4 regions of the Paenibacillus sp. FSL H8-0283 genome follow, and region 3 is predicted to be linked to each of the others. Evidence: riboswitches for the same ligand, from Rfam matches in the RefSeq annotation. Region 3 holds a riboswitch; each other region holds the start of a gene.
The links. A riboswitch is a leader RNA that binds a small molecule or an ion and turns the genes downstream of it on or off. The one in region 3 is predicted to bind thiamine pyrophosphate.
Positions count from the first base shown of each region.

Region 1 (4,218 bases), 2.6 Mb from region 3:
TGTTGACACAGAGAGCCGTCTCACTTTCGGGTAAACCGGATATCAAAAAACAGTCACAAGATCCGCTCTGGAACAAAGCGGTGTCTACTCCACTGAAGGGTGACTCTGCGGGATCAGCCAGTTTCCGCACCTTATGGGATCATAGTAACCTGTATATCCTCGTGGATGTTCAGGATGCGAAGGCAGATGTGAATGACAAAGTAGATATCTTTGTTGATCTCAATAATGGCAAGACCACTTCATATGAAGTAGATGACCGACATGTAATCATTAAGCGGTCGGGCAAAGCTGAGGGCGTGGAGAAGCGTTCATATCGTGTACGCGAGACCAAAGCCGGATATCAGGTTGAATTGTCCATTCCGTGGGGTGGTATCCAAGTCGGATCAGAATATGAAGCCGGATTGGATATCCGTGTGACTGATGGCGGTTCAAGTGGGACACAACCTTATAATCCACTGTACTGGAATGATCGAACACAATCTCAGGAACAGGATACAAGCAAATACGGCGTGATTCAGCTTGCCCCTATGCCCAAATCTGCACAAGCTGTACAAGGGATTGTTCAGATTGATGGGAAGAAAGACACATCATGGAATAAGGCTGCACCGATTGAAGTAAACCGGTTGAACCAAAGCGAAGGTGCAGAGGCAGTGGCTCGCGCAATGTGGTCAGGTGAATATCTATACCTGCTGATCGACGTCACTGATCCAAACATCATCACAGATAGCATCAACCCATGGGATCAGGATTCGGTTGAGATTTTCCTGGACGAGAATCACCAGCGCACACCGTATTTTCAATATGATGATGCCCAGTTCAGAATCAGTGCAGACAATGTAGGAACCTTTGCAGGGGGTGCCTCACCTGGACGCCTTGTAAGTGCTGTGAAGAAAACAAATAAAGGATATCTCGTAGAAGCCCGAATCCAGTTACATTCACTGACGCCCAAAACAGGAAATGTTCTCGGTTTCGAGCTTCAAATTAACGACAACCAGGGCGGAGGTAAGCAGAGCGTAGCCAAGTGGAATGATACGACCAATGAGAGCTGGAGAAACACTTCCCAGTACGGAATACTCACTTTTGTCGGAAAGAACAAACTCGGACATTAAACCATCGGCAGTAGTTGCAAGAATAGAAAACATCATAACAGTGGCTAAAACTCAACCATTGTTGTGATGGTTTTCATCGTTTACATACGTCACCAAAGGTGATGAGGGGCGATACAATCTGCCTTGACTATATTTAACAGCCCTTGATATACTAAATGGATGTTATTTTTTCTTTTATGGGAATAAGAAAGTAATCAACTACATACAACCGTTTGCGAGGGAGCCTTAACCGGCTGAGAGGGTGTTAAACCGACCTTACCTGACTTGGATAATGCCAACGTAGGGATGCAACGATGAAACACTGTACTTGGGTAGCTCATGCGAACCCCCTTGTTTTAGTGTATTTGTCTGCGAAACATCCTATGGATGTTTCGTTTTTTTGTTTTTAATACGTACATTATGAATTGGAGGAACACATGTTGACTATTTCAGAGAGACTATATCAGGCAGCACAGCCCGTGTGGAAGGAATGTCTCGAGCATCCCTTTGTTAAAGGAATCGGAGATGGTTCCTTACCGGTTGAACAATTTCGTTATTATTTGCTGCAAGACTACTTGTACCTGTTCGATTATGCCCGTGTATTTGCACTAGGTATCGTCAAGTCGCACGACCCCAAATTGATGCAGTTTTTTAGTAAAAACGTAGATAACATCCTGAATGGTGAAATGAAAATTCATCGTTCTTATATGGAGCGATTAGGAATTACAGAGGATCATGTGTTCCAGGTAAAACCTGCACTGAAAAATGCAGCCTATACTAACTATATGCTCTCTATTTCCCATGCGGGTGGCATAGCAGAAGTACTTGTATCCATTCTGGCCTGCTCATGGAGCTATGCGGAGATTGGTCAAGTCCTTGCTCAAAAGCCAGGTGCAGCTGATCATCCTTTTTATGGAGAGTGGATCACAGGATATGCTTCCTCTGAATACAACAGCAACAATCAATCCCTAGTGACGTTAACGGATAAGCTATTAGAAGGCTGTAGCGAGGGAACGTACCAACGGATGGAAGATATTTTCGTGATGTGCAGTCGCTTTGAGCTTGATTTTTGGGAGATGTCATGGAGGTTGGAGCCTTGAGTTCACTAATAGTTAATTCAATTAGCGAGCAGCGTCCATAAACAGTCTCAGGATGAAAAATAAGTAGATTTAAGTAAAGGAACGCTTGTATATGCGTGTTTCGTGACGATGCCAAAAAAAGGGCGGAGTGTATCCGCCTTTTTTATTGTTGAAATTCTTGACACAGGAACATTTTGTTCACTGAAGTCTCTAGCTAAAATCAAAAAGGGTGTCAGGACGGAATGTTCATAGCAGTCTGAATATTTTTCAGATCGAGCTGAATTTGCTCTGCAATATGGTAAGGGTGGTATAAGCCATGCTGCACCATGTAATTTGATATCTTTTCATGAGAGTCTATGGCTTCATCGAGCTGTTTCATCAAAATTTGTTTGATTTCGGGGGTGGCACATTCGGTCACAGCCATGGCGTAGTTTCTGACACCGCTCTTGGCGTTCATCAAAAAATCCATTGCGATCACGTCATCGGTCAGCGTATTAAGACCAGTCATGTGTTCTAATATTGGGTTCATTTTTTTATCTCCTATACAGTCGCTTTAGACAGCACTCCACCGAGCTCCTGAAGCTGCTGTTGTGATAATGTCGCATCTTGTTGCAAAATTTGCTTGAGCTCCGGGTCGGTTACCAGAGCTTGCATGGTCTTGGATTTTGTCATGCAAACCGTCTTGAACGCAGCTATTTCATGCACCTCGAGCATCTCATGCAAAGCGTATGTGGAATCCATTCAGATTGTCCTCCCATGTATCAATTCATATTTAAGGCTTTAAGATGACTTTAATGCAATCGTCCGTTTTTGTATCGAACACTTCATAGCCCCGCTTGGCCTCGCTGAGCGGAATGACGTGCGTAACAATGTCCCCAGGGTCCACTTTGCCAGACGTAACCAACTCGTACATGTATGGCATGTAGTGAATGACCGGAGCTTGTCCGGAACGGATATTCACGTTTCGCTGCATGATGTCACCGAGCGGGAATCCGTTATAACGTCCGCCGTATACACCAGTGACTTGAATGGTGCCACCTTTGCGGACAGCCTGAGATGCAATGATAAATGCACTCATGGTGCCGCCTTGCAGTTTCATACCGCTGGCTAGAAATTCAAGATCGCTCATCTTGCCGTCCATTCCTACCGCATCAATCACGACATCGGCGCCGCCTTTGGTCATTTCCTTGAGAGTGTTCCCAATATTCTTATCCTGTTCGAAGTTTACGATTTCCACATTGTTTGTTCGCTTTGCATGCTTTAAGCGGTAATCGACATAGTCGACGGCTATGACCCGCTTAGCTCCTTTCAGCCAGCAGAACTTCTGGGCCAGGAGTCCGACCGGACCGCAGCCGAGCACGATGACTGTATCACCATTCTTAACGCCGGCGTTATCTACGCTCCAGAATGCCGTCGTCATGGCATCGGCGATCAAGCTTAGCTTTTCGTCCGGTTGTTCGCAGTTTTCAGGGATCTTAAAGTGGGTAAAATTGGCAAATGGGACCCGTAAATATTCGGCTTGCCCGCCGGGATATCCGCCGGTCGTTCCGGAGTAGCCGAAATATGCGCCCATATCCCCGTGTTCGTTTGAATTGTCACATTGGCTTTCCAGCTGATTTTTGCAAAAAAAGCATTCTCCGCATGCGATGTTAAACGGAATGATCACACGGTCACCTTTTTTTACCTTGGTCACGCCAGGACCTACTTCTTCTACGATCCCCATCGGCTCATGCCCGATGACATAGTTTTCCTGAAGGTTAGGGATCATCCCGTGAATAAGATGAAGGTCAGAACCGCAAATGGCGGTACTGGTGATCTTTACGATCATATCGTCCGGTTTCACAATCTTCGCATCCGGCACCTCTTTGACCACGACATTTTTAACCCCTTGATACGTTACCGCCTTCATGCTTTATGTCCTCCAATATGTTCATCTGGGGTCCGATCAAACATCCCTTTACGTGACGTATCACCCGGGAACAGATTCATCTGCCCGATCATCACCGTATTTTTCGCCGAAAGCTGATCGAGTTGGTACTGTTCGTTCAACT
Region 1 is NZ_CP150295.1:3,647,900-3,652,117, forward strand. Features, by position in the region: gene MHI52_RS16295 (endo-1,4-beta-xylanase) at 1-1,109, shown strand, start outside; TPP riboswitch at 1,316-1,413, shown strand; gene tenA (thiaminase II) at 1,526-2,188, shown strand; gene MHI52_RS16305 (spore coat protein) at 2,400-2,696, opposite strand; gene MHI52_RS16310 (hypothetical protein) at 2,708-2,908, opposite strand; gene MHI52_RS16315 (zinc-dependent alcohol dehydrogenase) at 2,940-4,076, opposite strand; gene MHI52_RS16320 (spore coat protein) at 4,073-4,218, opposite strand, start outside.
Region 1: it holds a riboswitch for thiamine pyrophosphate, as region 3 does, so the genes downstream of both, tenA (thiaminase II) here and MHI52_RS04850 (ECF transporter S component) in region 3, are expected to answer to the same signal.

Region 2 (4,218 bases), 310 kb from region 3:
AAACAAAACAGTAGAAAAAATACAACGGAGAGCAGCAACGCTACGATAATATGTTTGAACCGAATCAGCCTCGGTGATAGGGAAGAGGGCAGATCGGACACTTTTGTTTGCAGCGGGGCTTCGCTCTGGGATGATTGATACATGAATGCCCCTCCTTTGAAGTTCAGTTGAAGATAACAACGACATGTAAAGAGAATTGCGTCGATTTCAGAGCCTGCTTCAGAGCGATATCTTAATGTAATATATCTTTATCGTATGTTCCAATATAGTCAAAGTCAATTGATTGAGGGCATTTGTTACGCAATTGTTATATAGTTCTTAAGATATATGGGTAAGATTACCTTAGTGTGTAAATTACAGGGGATTAAGTCTTATAAAAAGGAAAAATTTACACGTTGGCCTATTTTGATTTTGGCTCTTTTTGGTTTACAGATGAGACCGTTTCTCATATAATTTATGTAACCAAGTTTCATGTGATGAAACATGAGGAGGGCATTATGCCATGGAAGATCGCAAGTTAACCGTCCGGGCTGTGGAACGGGCGCTGGATATATTATTATGTTTTACCACACGCAGTGATCTGGGACTCACCGAAATTGCCAGCCAGATCGGCCTGCACAAAAGTACAGTCCACCGCTTGATGGCTACGCTGGAGGATCGAGGGTTCGTGATCCGCGATGCAGCAACAGAGAAGTACCGACTTGGCATCCGAATCTGGGAGCTGTCAGCTCATATGTCCCGCAGTGATGATCCCGCTATTCTGCTGTTGCCTGCGATGGAGCGACTGAGAGATCGATTGGGGGAGACCGTGAGTCTGTACCTGCGTGATGGCAGTGAACGGATTCGGATTCAGGCTGTGCAAAGTGATCAGGCGATTCGCCGAGTTGCCCCCGTTGGTGTTAGACTGCCGCTGTCTGTGGGCGCTTCCAGCAAAGTCCTGATGGCGTTTGCCACGGACGAGGATCGTGAAGAACTGATGAACGGGCCTGAATGGCCGGTGTTTATTGATCCGGCAGTGTATTTGGCGCAAATGGGAGATATCCGGGATAACGGATATGCGACGAGTTATGAGGAACGTGAGCCGGGAGCTGCCGCGGTATCTGTACCGATTATGGATCGCAGAGGCAATATTGCAGCTGCGCTCTCGGTCTCAGGACCTGTCAGTCGACTCTCGCAGGAGACATTGCATGAATACGCACCTGTGTTGAAGGATGCTGCTACGCAAATGGGGCTCATGTTATCCTGATGTTGAGGTAAGTTTTTTCTCCAATAGAGTTTGATTATTTGGAATATAAAGGTTGTTTTTATGTTCCGGTTGCGCTACTCTGTAATGGACGGCCCAACGGGGCCAGCTTCATTGAATATGAACAGCGGCTTATGTAAGCCGCAACTTATTAACGTTACTGGGGGAGTCCGAATTGTCCGGACTGAGACGGAATCGCATGAGATTCCGGACCCTTTGCACCTGATCTGGATCATACCAGCGTAGGGAAGTAATCGGCGATATGACCACAACCACCACATGATGTGACCCTTGTAGGGCTCCGTTAAGGAGCTGCATAAAGGTGCATTATTGGTGATGGACATAAAAGTCGGTTCCTTCGGGGACCGGCTTTTTTATATACAGGGAACGGGCGATATAGTGCGGACTCTATGGGCTTCTTTTTCACTAACCTGCAAAAGTGGGCTTGGATGATGAGAGAGAAGTCACCATAGATCTATGATCTGTGGTAGCCTCTGTTCTGTTGTTAACTGTACATGAAAAGTGTCTCCCCTGGTCTGGTGTAGGATCGCTTTTTTCTTCTCTGCATTGCGCATGATTTGGGACAGGTACGTAAGCGAGCTAATGATGAAACCAACCAAACCAAGCGAATGAACACTGAGGAGGAGACAAGCGAACATGAGTACAGGAAATCAAACGGGACAACAAGCGACGGAGCAGGGACATAACGATCAGCAGGTGGAAAAAGAAACAGGAGCGGCCGGACGGGTTCAGCCCTTTCCCGGTAGCCGCAAAGTCTACATTCAGGGCTCACGGCCGGACATTGCTGTACCGGAGCGTGAGATAGCCCTTCATGACACGAATACTCCCCAAGGAGTGGAGCATAACGAACCGCTGCGTGTCTACGATACGAGCGGCCCCATGACCGATCCCGAATTTCATGCGGATATCCGCGCAGGTCTGCCAGCTCTGCGCACTCGTTGGATCACAGAGCGTGGCGATGTTGAAGCTTATCAGGGCCGTATGGTTAAACCGGAGGATAACGGACTGAAGCCCGGAGGGAAGAGAGCCGGCGCTGAAGAGTACCCCGGATTACGTGGCAAACCGCTGCGGGCACAGCCAGAACGCTGCGTGACTCAGATGCACTACGCGAGACAGGGAGTCATTACGGCTGAGATGGAATTCGCCGCCATTCGTGAAGGCGTGGAGCCGGAATTTGTGAGACAGGAGCTGGCGAGTGGACGGGCCATTCTGCCATCCAACATCAATCACCCGGAGAGTGAGCCGATGTTGATCGGTCGTCATTTTCACGTGAAGATCAATGCCAACATAGGTAACTCGGCCGTATCTTCCTCCATCGAGGAAGAGGTGGAGAAGATGACTTGGGCGGTACGCTGGGGATCGGATACGGTGATGGATCTGTCCACAGGCAAAAACATTCATACCACCCGGGAATGGATCATCCGTAATTCACCTGTGCCGATTGGTACGGTGCCGCTGTATCAGGCGCTGGAGAAGGTGAATGGCGAAGCGGAAGCGCTGACCTGGGAGTTGTACCGTGACACACTCATTGAGCAGGCAGAGCAGGGCGTGGACTACTTTACGATTCATGCAGGTGTACTGCTACGTTATATCCCGATGACGGCCAAGCGGATGACAGGTATTGTGTCCCGGGGCGGGTCCATTATGGCAGCATGGTGTCTGGCGCATCATCAGGAGAATTTTTTGTACACCCATTTTGAAGAAATCTGTGAGATTATGAAAAGGTATGATGTAGCGTTTTCGCTGGGAGATGGACTCCGTCCAGGTAGTATCTATGATGCCAATGACGAAGCTCAGATGGCGGAACTGGCTACGCTCGGGGAACTGACGCAGATCGCATGGAAGCATGATGTGCAGGTGATGATCGAAGGTCCGGGGCATGTGCCGATGCACAAGATCAAAGAGAATGTGGACTTGCAGATGGAGATCTGTAAAGAAGCACCGTTCTACACACTTGGGCCGCTGACGACCGACATTGCCCCGGGTTACGATCACATCACATCCGCCATTGGGGCAGCCATGATTGGCTGGTTCGGCACGTCCATGCTCTGTTATGTTACGCCAAAAGAACATTTGGGCCTGCCCAACAAGGATGATGTGCGGGAAGGGGTCATCGCCTACAAGATTGCGGCCCACGCCGCCGATTTGGCGAAAGGTCATCCGCGTGCCCAGCGCCGCGATGATGCATTGTCCAAGGCACGCTTTGAGTTCCGTTGGCGTGACCAGTTCAACCTGTCACTGGACCCTGAACGTGCGCTGTCCTACCATGATGAGACGCTGCCAGCAGAAGGAGCCAAAGAAGCTCATTTCTGCTCCATGTGCGGACCAAAGTTCTGTAGCATGCGCATCACGCAGGACATTCGTGCCTTTGCCGCAGACAAAGGATTGTCCGAGAATGAGGCTGTAGCTGCCGGGATGCAGGAAAAGGCCGAGGAATATCGGACACGGTCCTAGGCGCCGATACAGCGCAAGCTGGGCAGTCTGACATCGTTTGAAGGTGAGAATACTGCTATCATGTCGTCTTCTTCATCTTATTGATCAGCTTCCTGATACTTTTTATCAGCATTATGGTTGATTGTCTAGCAGATGTTTAATAAAATGAATGTAAGTAAACACCAATAAGAGTAGCCAGGCCAATGGCTACTCCTGCACAGCATTTGCGGTGGGTATTCCTCCGAGTGCAGCAAGTTCAGATGAAGTGACCCGTCAGGCCGTCAACCTGTGGCGGGTCACTTCTTTTTACGATCGATGTATGTCAGGAGCGCAATAATTAACATCGCGAACACGATTACGTCGTTAAAAGAGAAGTTCATAGGATCACCTCCCACTGGAGGCAAGCCTATTTCCCACCACAAATTGGCTGTACAAAGTGATTATACCATTTGAAATGCTCTTGTTCGAGAGCATTTTTATTTTGCAAAAGGAGTCGATATAGTAGTTTTCACATCTTTTTA
Region 2 is NZ_CP150295.1:755,020-759,237, forward strand. Features, by position in the region: gene MHI52_RS03545 (alpha/beta hydrolase) at 1-143, opposite strand, end outside; gene MHI52_RS03550 (IclR family transcriptional regulator) at 503-1,246, shown strand; TPP riboswitch at 1,396-1,509, shown strand; gene thiC (phosphomethylpyrimidine synthase ThiC) at 1,901-3,718, shown strand.
Region 2: it holds a riboswitch for thiamine pyrophosphate, as region 3 does, so the genes downstream of both, thiC (phosphomethylpyrimidine synthase ThiC) here and MHI52_RS04850 (ECF transporter S component) in region 3, are expected to answer to the same signal.

Region 3 (4,218 bases):
TGCGCCTACGGTTGTAAATTCAACCATTGTGGTTCCAAAGGGCACGACCTATGACGGCCAAGGTAAAACATTTGTAGCCAATCCTTCCACACTGGGCGACGGATCTCAAGCAGAAAATCAGAAGCCAGTCTTCCGTCTGGAGGCAGGGGCCACGCTCAAAAACGTAAACATTGGATCACCAGCTGCTGATGGTGTTCACTGTTATGGCAACTGTAATATATCGAATGTGGTCTGGCAGGACGTGGGCGAGGATGCACTGACATTGAAGTCTGCCGGAACGGTTAACATTACCGGTGGGGCAGCGTATAAGGCTTATGATAAAGTGTTCCAGATGAATGCAGCTGGAACAATTAACATCAAAAATTTCCGTGCAGATGATATTGGCAAACTGGTTCGCCAAAATGGTGGAACTTCCTTTGCAGTTAACATGACGCTGGATAACTCCAACATTTCCAATGTGAAAGATTCGATTATGCGTACAGACAGCAGCACATCACAAGGGAAAATTACGAATACCCGTTATTCCAAAGTGCCAACCCTATTCAAGGGATTTGCTTCAGGTAAGACCAGTCAATCCGGCAATACGCAATATTAAACAGGAGATTGAATCGCTGGAGTTGGTAAAAGTTAAGCTCCACTTGTGATTTGAAGTTAAAATATAACGCCAAAAAGAGCGTCCCAAGGTCATTGCCACAATGACTTTGAGGGCGCTCTTTGTAATGCAGATGTGATAATTTCTGCTGAGCAATGTCTTATAGAGGATGCTCAGACTATTTCTCTCCCGGAACTTCAACGATGACTTTGCCTTTCTCGGGGACAACAGAACCGGTATCAATAGAGCCCAATTTGTTCATGATCTCGTAAGAGGTTTCTTCAAGCATGCGAGAGTACTTGAATGATACGAGTGTTTGACCTGTTACGGAAGGACGAGTCCCTGCTTCAGCAACGGCTTTGTTTTTAATAAAGAACAGGTCACCGATGGTTCCGGCATTTTTGCTGATGTTAGCCTGCCATTGTAACAGTGCACTTCCATTTTTAAGGATATAATAACTGATCAGATCGTTATCCTCAACAACGAAAAAACGATCTTTTTTACCTTGCTCAAAGATGTATTCAATGGATGAATCCACCGGACCCAAAGGATTGCGAATGTCCAGACGTGCTTGTCCCAGTTCAGAGAAGCGTGGCAGATGCAGTGCGGCTTCACGCGTCACAGTCAGATCGGAACTGTTATATTCTTTTACAATCGTAGCATCGGTAGTGTAAATATAGGCTTCCTTGGCCTTCTGGTTCCACTGCACCTTGGCACCAAAAGCTTCACCGATGGCACGGAGCGGAAGCATCGCTTTACCATTCACCAGAATCGGCGCTGAGGATAATGTCGCATTCTGACCGTTTTTCTTCATTGTTTTGCTGTTAGGTGTAAGGACATACTTATCGCTGCCTGTGCTAATGCTGATCTCTTTTGTTTTGTTATTGTAACCAAACGTATAGTTGCCGAGGAATTGAAGCTCCGTCAATGCCACGTACGTAATACCCTGCCGTATGACAACATCATATTGAGCTTGAACATTGTTAATATAAGCTGTCGGTTTAGGTTTAGTTGCTGCGGCTTCCGCCACAGTGGATGAGAGTAAGGCAGGTGCCGTGCCTGCGGTGAGTATCGAAGCGGCAAGGACCATTTTCCATGTTTTAAGCTGCCAAATAGAATTGTAATCTTTCATCACTATCAATCTCCCTTCTAATGTTTAAGACGGACCACATAACCTAAATGTTTCATATTATGGAAAGTGAACCATCAGATTATTTCCCCTATTACCCCAAATGAAGCATGATGATTTTTCTAGGGATTGCCACAAATACCCATCTGATGTACATTAGAAGCAATGAAATAAGTGAACCGGGAGCTCAATGAAGTTGGGCTGAGAGAGTGGCCTTGTGCCGCTGACCGTACATCTGATCTGGGTAATGCCAGCGTAGAGAACATGGATTTGCGATATGTAAGGGTGAATTGTGGGAATGAACGTGGATGAACAACAGACCTCTTTGAACTGTGGTGGTGTATCTGCCATGACGGAGGGGTGCTGGTTGATATTCCGTATTTTCGACATCCATCCATTACATCATTGTGAGGATTGTACACTGTACGTAAGGCCTGCCCGGAACCGGGGAGGCTTTTTCGTTATTATGATAACCCCCACAGGGAATAAAGGAAGGACGTAGAGAACATGGCAACAACAGCAGGCAACAAGCGATTGAAACTAACGGATATTCTGGTAACCATCGTGATCGCAGTAGTGTTTGGGGTAATTTACAAGATATGGGGACCTACATATGACTTGATGAAACCATTTGGTGTTCATGCGGAGCAGATGATCTACGGCATGTGGTTTATGGCGGGCACGTTTGCTTTTGTTATCATTCGTAAACCAGGTGTGGCTATTCTTGCCGAAGTTGCGGCTTCAACGGTAAGTGCTTTTCTGGGTAGTGAATGGGGCATGTCCACACTTGTATACGGTCTGTTGCAAGGATTGGGAGCCGAGATATTCTTCGCCGCATTTTTGTATCGTAAAACCAATCTGTTTGTCACCTGTCTTGCAGCCATAGGAGCCGCAGCGGCTTCGCTTTTGCTGGATTACCAGTACGGGTATATTGATTCACTCTCGGCGTGGAATTATACGCTATTTATCGGATTCCGCTTCATTGGAAGTATTCTGATTGCTGGAGTGTTTGCTTATTATCTTGCCAAAGCATTGGAACTAACCGGTGTAACGCGTTCACTCAGACCGGTATCCAAACAAGATTATGAGGCACTGGATTAGATGAACGGGGAAGAGAATTCGCAAGCGGTAAGTGTGACAAATCTAAGATGCAAGTTCCCGGGAGAGAAAGCCTTGGTATTTCAAGGCTTGTCTCTTTCTGTGCGTCAAGGAGAGAAAGTGCTGTTGCTTGGCCCAAGTGGCTCCGGTAAATCAACGTTATTGCAAATTCTGAGCGGTCTGATACCACGTTCGGTTGAGATTCCGATGAAATGTGATGATATTCAGATTCCCGCCAAAGCAGGAGTGGTCTTTCAAGATCCGGATACCCAGTTCTGTATGTCATTTACAGATGAAGAGATCGCATTTGTTCTGGAAAACCGAAATATTCCGCGTGAAGAGATGCCTGCTCTGATTGAATATTATCTGAAACAAGTGGGGTTATCCTTTGAACAGAATCGTGTATTGATCCAGTCCATGTCTCAGGGGATGAAGCAGCGTCTTGCGATTGCTTCGATGCTTGCCATGGACCCGGAGGTATTGTTTTTGGATGAACCCACTGCACTGCTGGATGATGAGGGGACTTCCCAGGTGTGGGATACCGTCAAACGAATCGCCAGTGACAAAACGATCATCATCGTTGAACACAAAATAAACAAGATTGTAGATATGGTCGATCGCATCATTGTGTTATCACCTGAAGGAAAGATTGTGGCGGATGGGCCAGCACAGCAGGTATTTACGGATGAACGGGGCAAGCTGAAGGCTTATGGGATCTGGTATCCAGGCATATGGGAGGAGCAAGAGCGGGCAGCTAAGGAAGAAGAGGGAAGTACTTCTGGAGAGCTTCAAGTGTGTGTGGACCACGGCATCTCAAGTTTGGAAGCACAGCAATCGTCTGGCTTATCCGATACACCGGGTATATCCCCCATATCTCACGACTCATCCTTTTCGCCTGTATCTCCCGCCTATCTGCCTGCACTGGACTTGCAGCAGTTCACTGGATGGCGTGGGAAAACACCTTTCATTCAGGTGGAGCAGGCCAAGGTATGGCATGGAGACTGGATTGGTATTGTCGGAGCTAATGGAGCTGGCAAGAGTTCATTGTTGTTATCTCTGATGAATATCCTGAAAACAACAGGTCATTATGAGGTGGAAGGTCAGCCTTCTGGCAAAACGGAGCAGCTTGCAGATCGAATTGCGTTTGTATTTCAGAACCCGGAGTTTCAATTTGTGACCAACACGGTCGCGGAAGAAGTGGAATTCTCATTGCTGGGGGGCAGGCTGACAACGGAAGAAAGACTTGTCAGGACTGATCATATGTTGAATCAATTTGGGCTAATAGACCTCTCCGAGCGCCATCCCTACCAATTATCGATGGGGCAGAAACGACGCTTGAGCGTTGCCTCTGCACTGGTGAGAGAGCAGCGAATACTGCTGTTGGATGAACCTACTTTTG
Region 3 is NZ_CP150295.1:1,064,652-1,068,869, forward strand. Features, by position in the region: gene MHI52_RS04840 (pectate lyase) at 1-595, shown strand, start outside; gene MHI52_RS04845 (copper amine oxidase N-terminal domain-containing protein) at 771-1,724, opposite strand; TPP riboswitch at 1,890-2,000, shown strand; gene MHI52_RS04850 (ECF transporter S component) at 2,229-2,822, shown strand; gene MHI52_RS04855 (ABC transporter ATP-binding protein) at 2,823-4,218, shown strand, end outside.

Region 4 (4,218 bases), 2.9 Mb from region 3:
CTTGCTAAGCTTCTGCTCGAGAAACCTACAGCTCTTTTGCTGGATGAGCCGACCAACTATCTGGATGTAGAACACATTGAATGGTTGTCACGTTACCTGAAGGACTACCCGCACGCGTTTCTGTTAATCTCCCATGACACGGAATTCATGAATGAAGTCGTAAATGTCATTTATCATTTGGAATTTGCCAAATTAACGCGATATGCAGCGAACTATAACAAGTTCCTTGAGATGGCTGATATGAATAAAGCCCAGCATATTGATGCGTACGAGAAACAGCAAGAGTACATCAAGAAACAGGAAGATTTCATTCAGCGTAACAAGGCACGTGCTTCAACTTCTGGTCGAGCGAAGAGCCGCGAGAAGCAGCTGGATAAGATTGATCGAATTGATCGTCCAGATGAAGCGGCCAAACCAACGTTCAAATTCAAGGATGCCCGTGCGAGCAGCAAAACGGTCTTTGAGGGTATTGATTTTGAAATTGGATATACGTATCCTTTGCTACCTAAAATGACAATGACTATTGAACGTGGTGAGAAAATTGCCATCGTAGGCTGTAATGGTGTGGGTAAATCGACACTGCTGAAGACGATCTTGGGAAGAATATCTCCACTCAGTGGAAAGACTTTCTTGGGAGATTATCTCGAAACGGCCTATTTTGAGCAGGAAGTTCGAGCTGGGAATATCACGCCGATTGAGGATGTCTGGAATGAGTTTTCACATTTGACCCAGAATGAAGTCAGGGGTCATCTCGCTCGCTGCGGGTTGAAAAATGAGCACATTACCCGTCCGCTTAACATGCTGAGTGGTGGAGAGCAAGCCAAGGTTCGTTTATGCAAACTCTTGATGCGTGAAAGCAACTGGATTCTATTCGATGAGCCGACGAACCATTTGGATGTCACAGCTAAAGCTGAGTTACAGCGTGCCTTGCAAGAATTCAAGGGAACGGTGTTGCTGGTATCTCATGAACCTGATTTCTACGAGGGTTGGGTTACCAAAACATGGAATGTTGAAGAATGGTCTGAGAAAAACTAGACAATTCAAGCAACGCTTAATAGAAATGAACGGTGACAAAAAAATCCTTCTATGGTAACATAGGCTACAACTTCATATGAACACTAGGGGGGCCGCACGATGTGGCTGAGATGGAAGAATGCGATTCCGGACCCTTTGCACCTGATCTGGATCATACCAGCGTAGGGAAGTGGCGAGCGCGTTTCAGTGAATGACGTGAGCAAACGGCAATTCGAAAGAATTCAACCGTCTTGCTTAGTAAATTGAAACATGCAGTTGCGTGTATAACGTTATGGCTATAAGGTCTATAGCTTTATTGCACGAAATGAACTGTATGTATCAGTCAGTCATCTGGTCCTATAATTAATACGCAGCCACTCCCCTACGGGAGTGGCTTTTTTGTGTTTTCATAGCATTCACGCATGGAAGGAGATGAAAAGTACGGTAATTTCTCATGAACGTGTACACGGATCATTTGAACTGCATGTTGTATCTACGGGTGTAGGGAATCAAGCATCTTTTGTAAAAGCTGCAAAGGACGTTTGGCCATGGGTGGACTACATCCATATACGAGAGAAACAACTCTCGTGGCAACAAAAGATCGGTTGGGCTGAAAGTCTGCGTGGTGTTGGCGTTCCGTCTTGTCGCATCGTTATCAATGGTTCAGAACTGCCACCACAGAATGACATCTATGGCGGTGTACATTGGGGGCAAGAGGCTATACGTAACTACAACCCTGCTGTTATAAGCAATGTCCAGCGAATTCGTCTGGGTGTATCTGTTCATTCAATCGATGAGGCAAAAATCGCTGAAGAACGGGGAGCCGATTACCTTTTCTTCGGGCATGTCTACTCAACCAACAGTAAGCCTGATCTTGAACCAAGAGGATTATATGCTCTGGCTGAAGTGTGCTCTGGTGTCTCCATTCCTGTCATGGCGATTGGGGGCATCGAACCGGGAAACATTCACGCTATTCGCTCTGCAGGCGCACAGGGAGTCGCTGTGATTTCGAATGTATGGGCGAGCGATTCCCCGGATCGGGCCGCTGAATCATTAAGGCAGGCTATCGTTGCTACAGAAAGTTTGAGCCGCTGAATCAAGGAGATGAGAGGATGAAAAAGATCATTACTGATAGACCGGATAAGATTTATGCAGAAACGATTATTGTAGGCGGAGGCGTTGTTGGATGTGCCATTGCGTATGAGCTTGCTTCCCGTGGACAGGATGTGCTGTTACTGGAGCGTTCGGCGATTGCAGGAGGGACTTCTTGCGCAGCGGCTGGGATGCTGGCAGCAGACAGTGAGGATTTTGCTCATCCTTTGATGGCTAAGCTTGCCAGGCAGAGCAGGCAGTTACTTATCGAGCAACAGGTGCTAATGGCTACACTCAGTGAGGTAGAGACTGGTCTGCAACGCCAGGGATTCCTAACTCCTTTTCGTTCATACAGTGAATTAAGTAGTTATAAGGACAATCGGAAGTCTGCGTTGTCTGCTTCTGCTGATGAGGTGTGGTGGGACCGTTCCGTTGTGCAACAGGAGGCATCATGGCTTAACAGAGATACGTATGGAGCCTACTACAGACCTTACGAGAGTGAGATTCTTCCAGTCCATCTAACGAAGGCATATGCTGAATCCGCTCAAGCATTGGGAGCACGGGTTATGGAGGACATACAGGATATACGTGTGCAAGCAAACGAACACGGCGTGCAGGGGATCACCACATCGATCGGTGAGATGAAATGCAAACATGTCATTATAGCGGCTGGATTACAGAGTGAAGAGTTGATGAGACATGTGAATCTGAGCTTGCCTGTGTGGTCGGTAAAAGGTGAAATAGCCGCCGTTCAGTTCTCAGATGAACATGCAGGGTACAGACCTGATAGAACGGTGTATGCAGAGGATATCTATATTGTTCCCAAAGCCAATGGAGAGGTTTGGCTTGGGGCAACCAGTCTGCCAGGCAGAACGGATTTGAACGTTTCTGTACAGGGTGTTCAGAAGCTGCTAACAGCGGCTACCCACTGGGTGCCTGGGATGAAGGAAGCACAATTTATACGAGCGTGGGCAGGCGTAAGACCGGCAACTCCTGATGGACTGCCTTATATAGGTGCTTGCAAGAGTATACCCGGGTTGTTTGCCGCCTTTGGACATTACCGCAACGGTATCTTGCTTAGTGCGATAACAGGTAGGCTTATCGCTGAGTTGCTCGCTGGCAAAAGCTCAGAAGAACTCGGAATTGAGGCGCTGAGCCCTGAGCGATTGAACAGAAAGGGAGTGGTGCAGTGAATATCATCGTTAATGGTCAACGGATGGAGATTGAAGACAGATTGAATCGTGTGGATAAATTACTCCAATCTTTTGATTTGCAAGTCAAGACTGTAGTTGTAGAGCTGAACAAGCATATTTTAACCCGTGAGTATCATGAAACGACGGCATTAAGAGAAGGCGATCGAATCGAGATTGTACATTTTGTAGGAGGCGGTTGATGATGTTGAACATTGGTAAATATACGTTTGAGTCCAGATTGTTGCTTGGAACAGGCAAGTTTTCGGATCTGGAAGTGCAAAGTCAGGCTGTGGAAGCATCTGAAACGGAAGTTTTGACCTTTGCTGTTCGTCGTCTGAATCTGGAAGAGCGTAACCAGAAGCATTTCCTGGATACGTTGGATCTGGATAAATACACACTTCTTCCGAATACGGCAGGGGCTTCCACTGCGGAAGAGGCGGTGCGGATTGCCGAGCTTGCGCGGGCTTCAGGACTTTGTGATATGATAAAAGTCGAAGTCATCGGAGATGGAATGACGTTACTCCCAGATCCGATTGAAACGTACAAGGCTTGCGAAATTTTGCTGGAAAAGGGCTTCACGGTATTGCCTTATATTTCGGATGATGTCATTCTGGCCAAAAGGCTACAATTACTTGGCGTACATGCTGTAATGCCTGGCGCTTCTCCCATCGGAGCTGGTAGAGGTATCATCAATCCATATAACCTTGAGATCATCATTGAGCAGGCCGTTGTACCTGTAATTGTTGATGCAGGATTACGCTCCCCAAAAGATGCTGCTTATGCGATGGAACTTGGGGCCGATGGCGTATTGTTAAATACAGCCGTATCCGGATCAGGGGATCCAGTGAGCATGGCTAAAGCGATGCGATTGGGGGTAGAAGCGGGTAGATTGGCATATGAGGCAGGCATGATTCCCGTA
Region 4 is NZ_CP150295.1:4,000,810-4,005,027, reverse strand. Features, by position in the region: gene MHI52_RS17890 (ABC-F family ATP-binding cassette domain-containing protein) at 1-1,035, shown strand, start outside; TPP riboswitch at 1,111-1,220, shown strand; gene MHI52_RS17885 (thiamine phosphate synthase) at 1,447-2,109, shown strand; gene thiO (glycine oxidase ThiO) at 2,127-3,299, shown strand; gene thiS (sulfur carrier protein ThiS) at 3,296-3,499, shown strand; gene MHI52_RS17870 (thiazole synthase) at 3,502-4,218, shown strand, end outside.
Region 4: it holds a riboswitch for thiamine pyrophosphate, as region 3 does, so the genes downstream of both, MHI52_RS17885 (thiamine phosphate synthase) here and MHI52_RS04850 (ECF transporter S component) in region 3, are expected to answer to the same signal.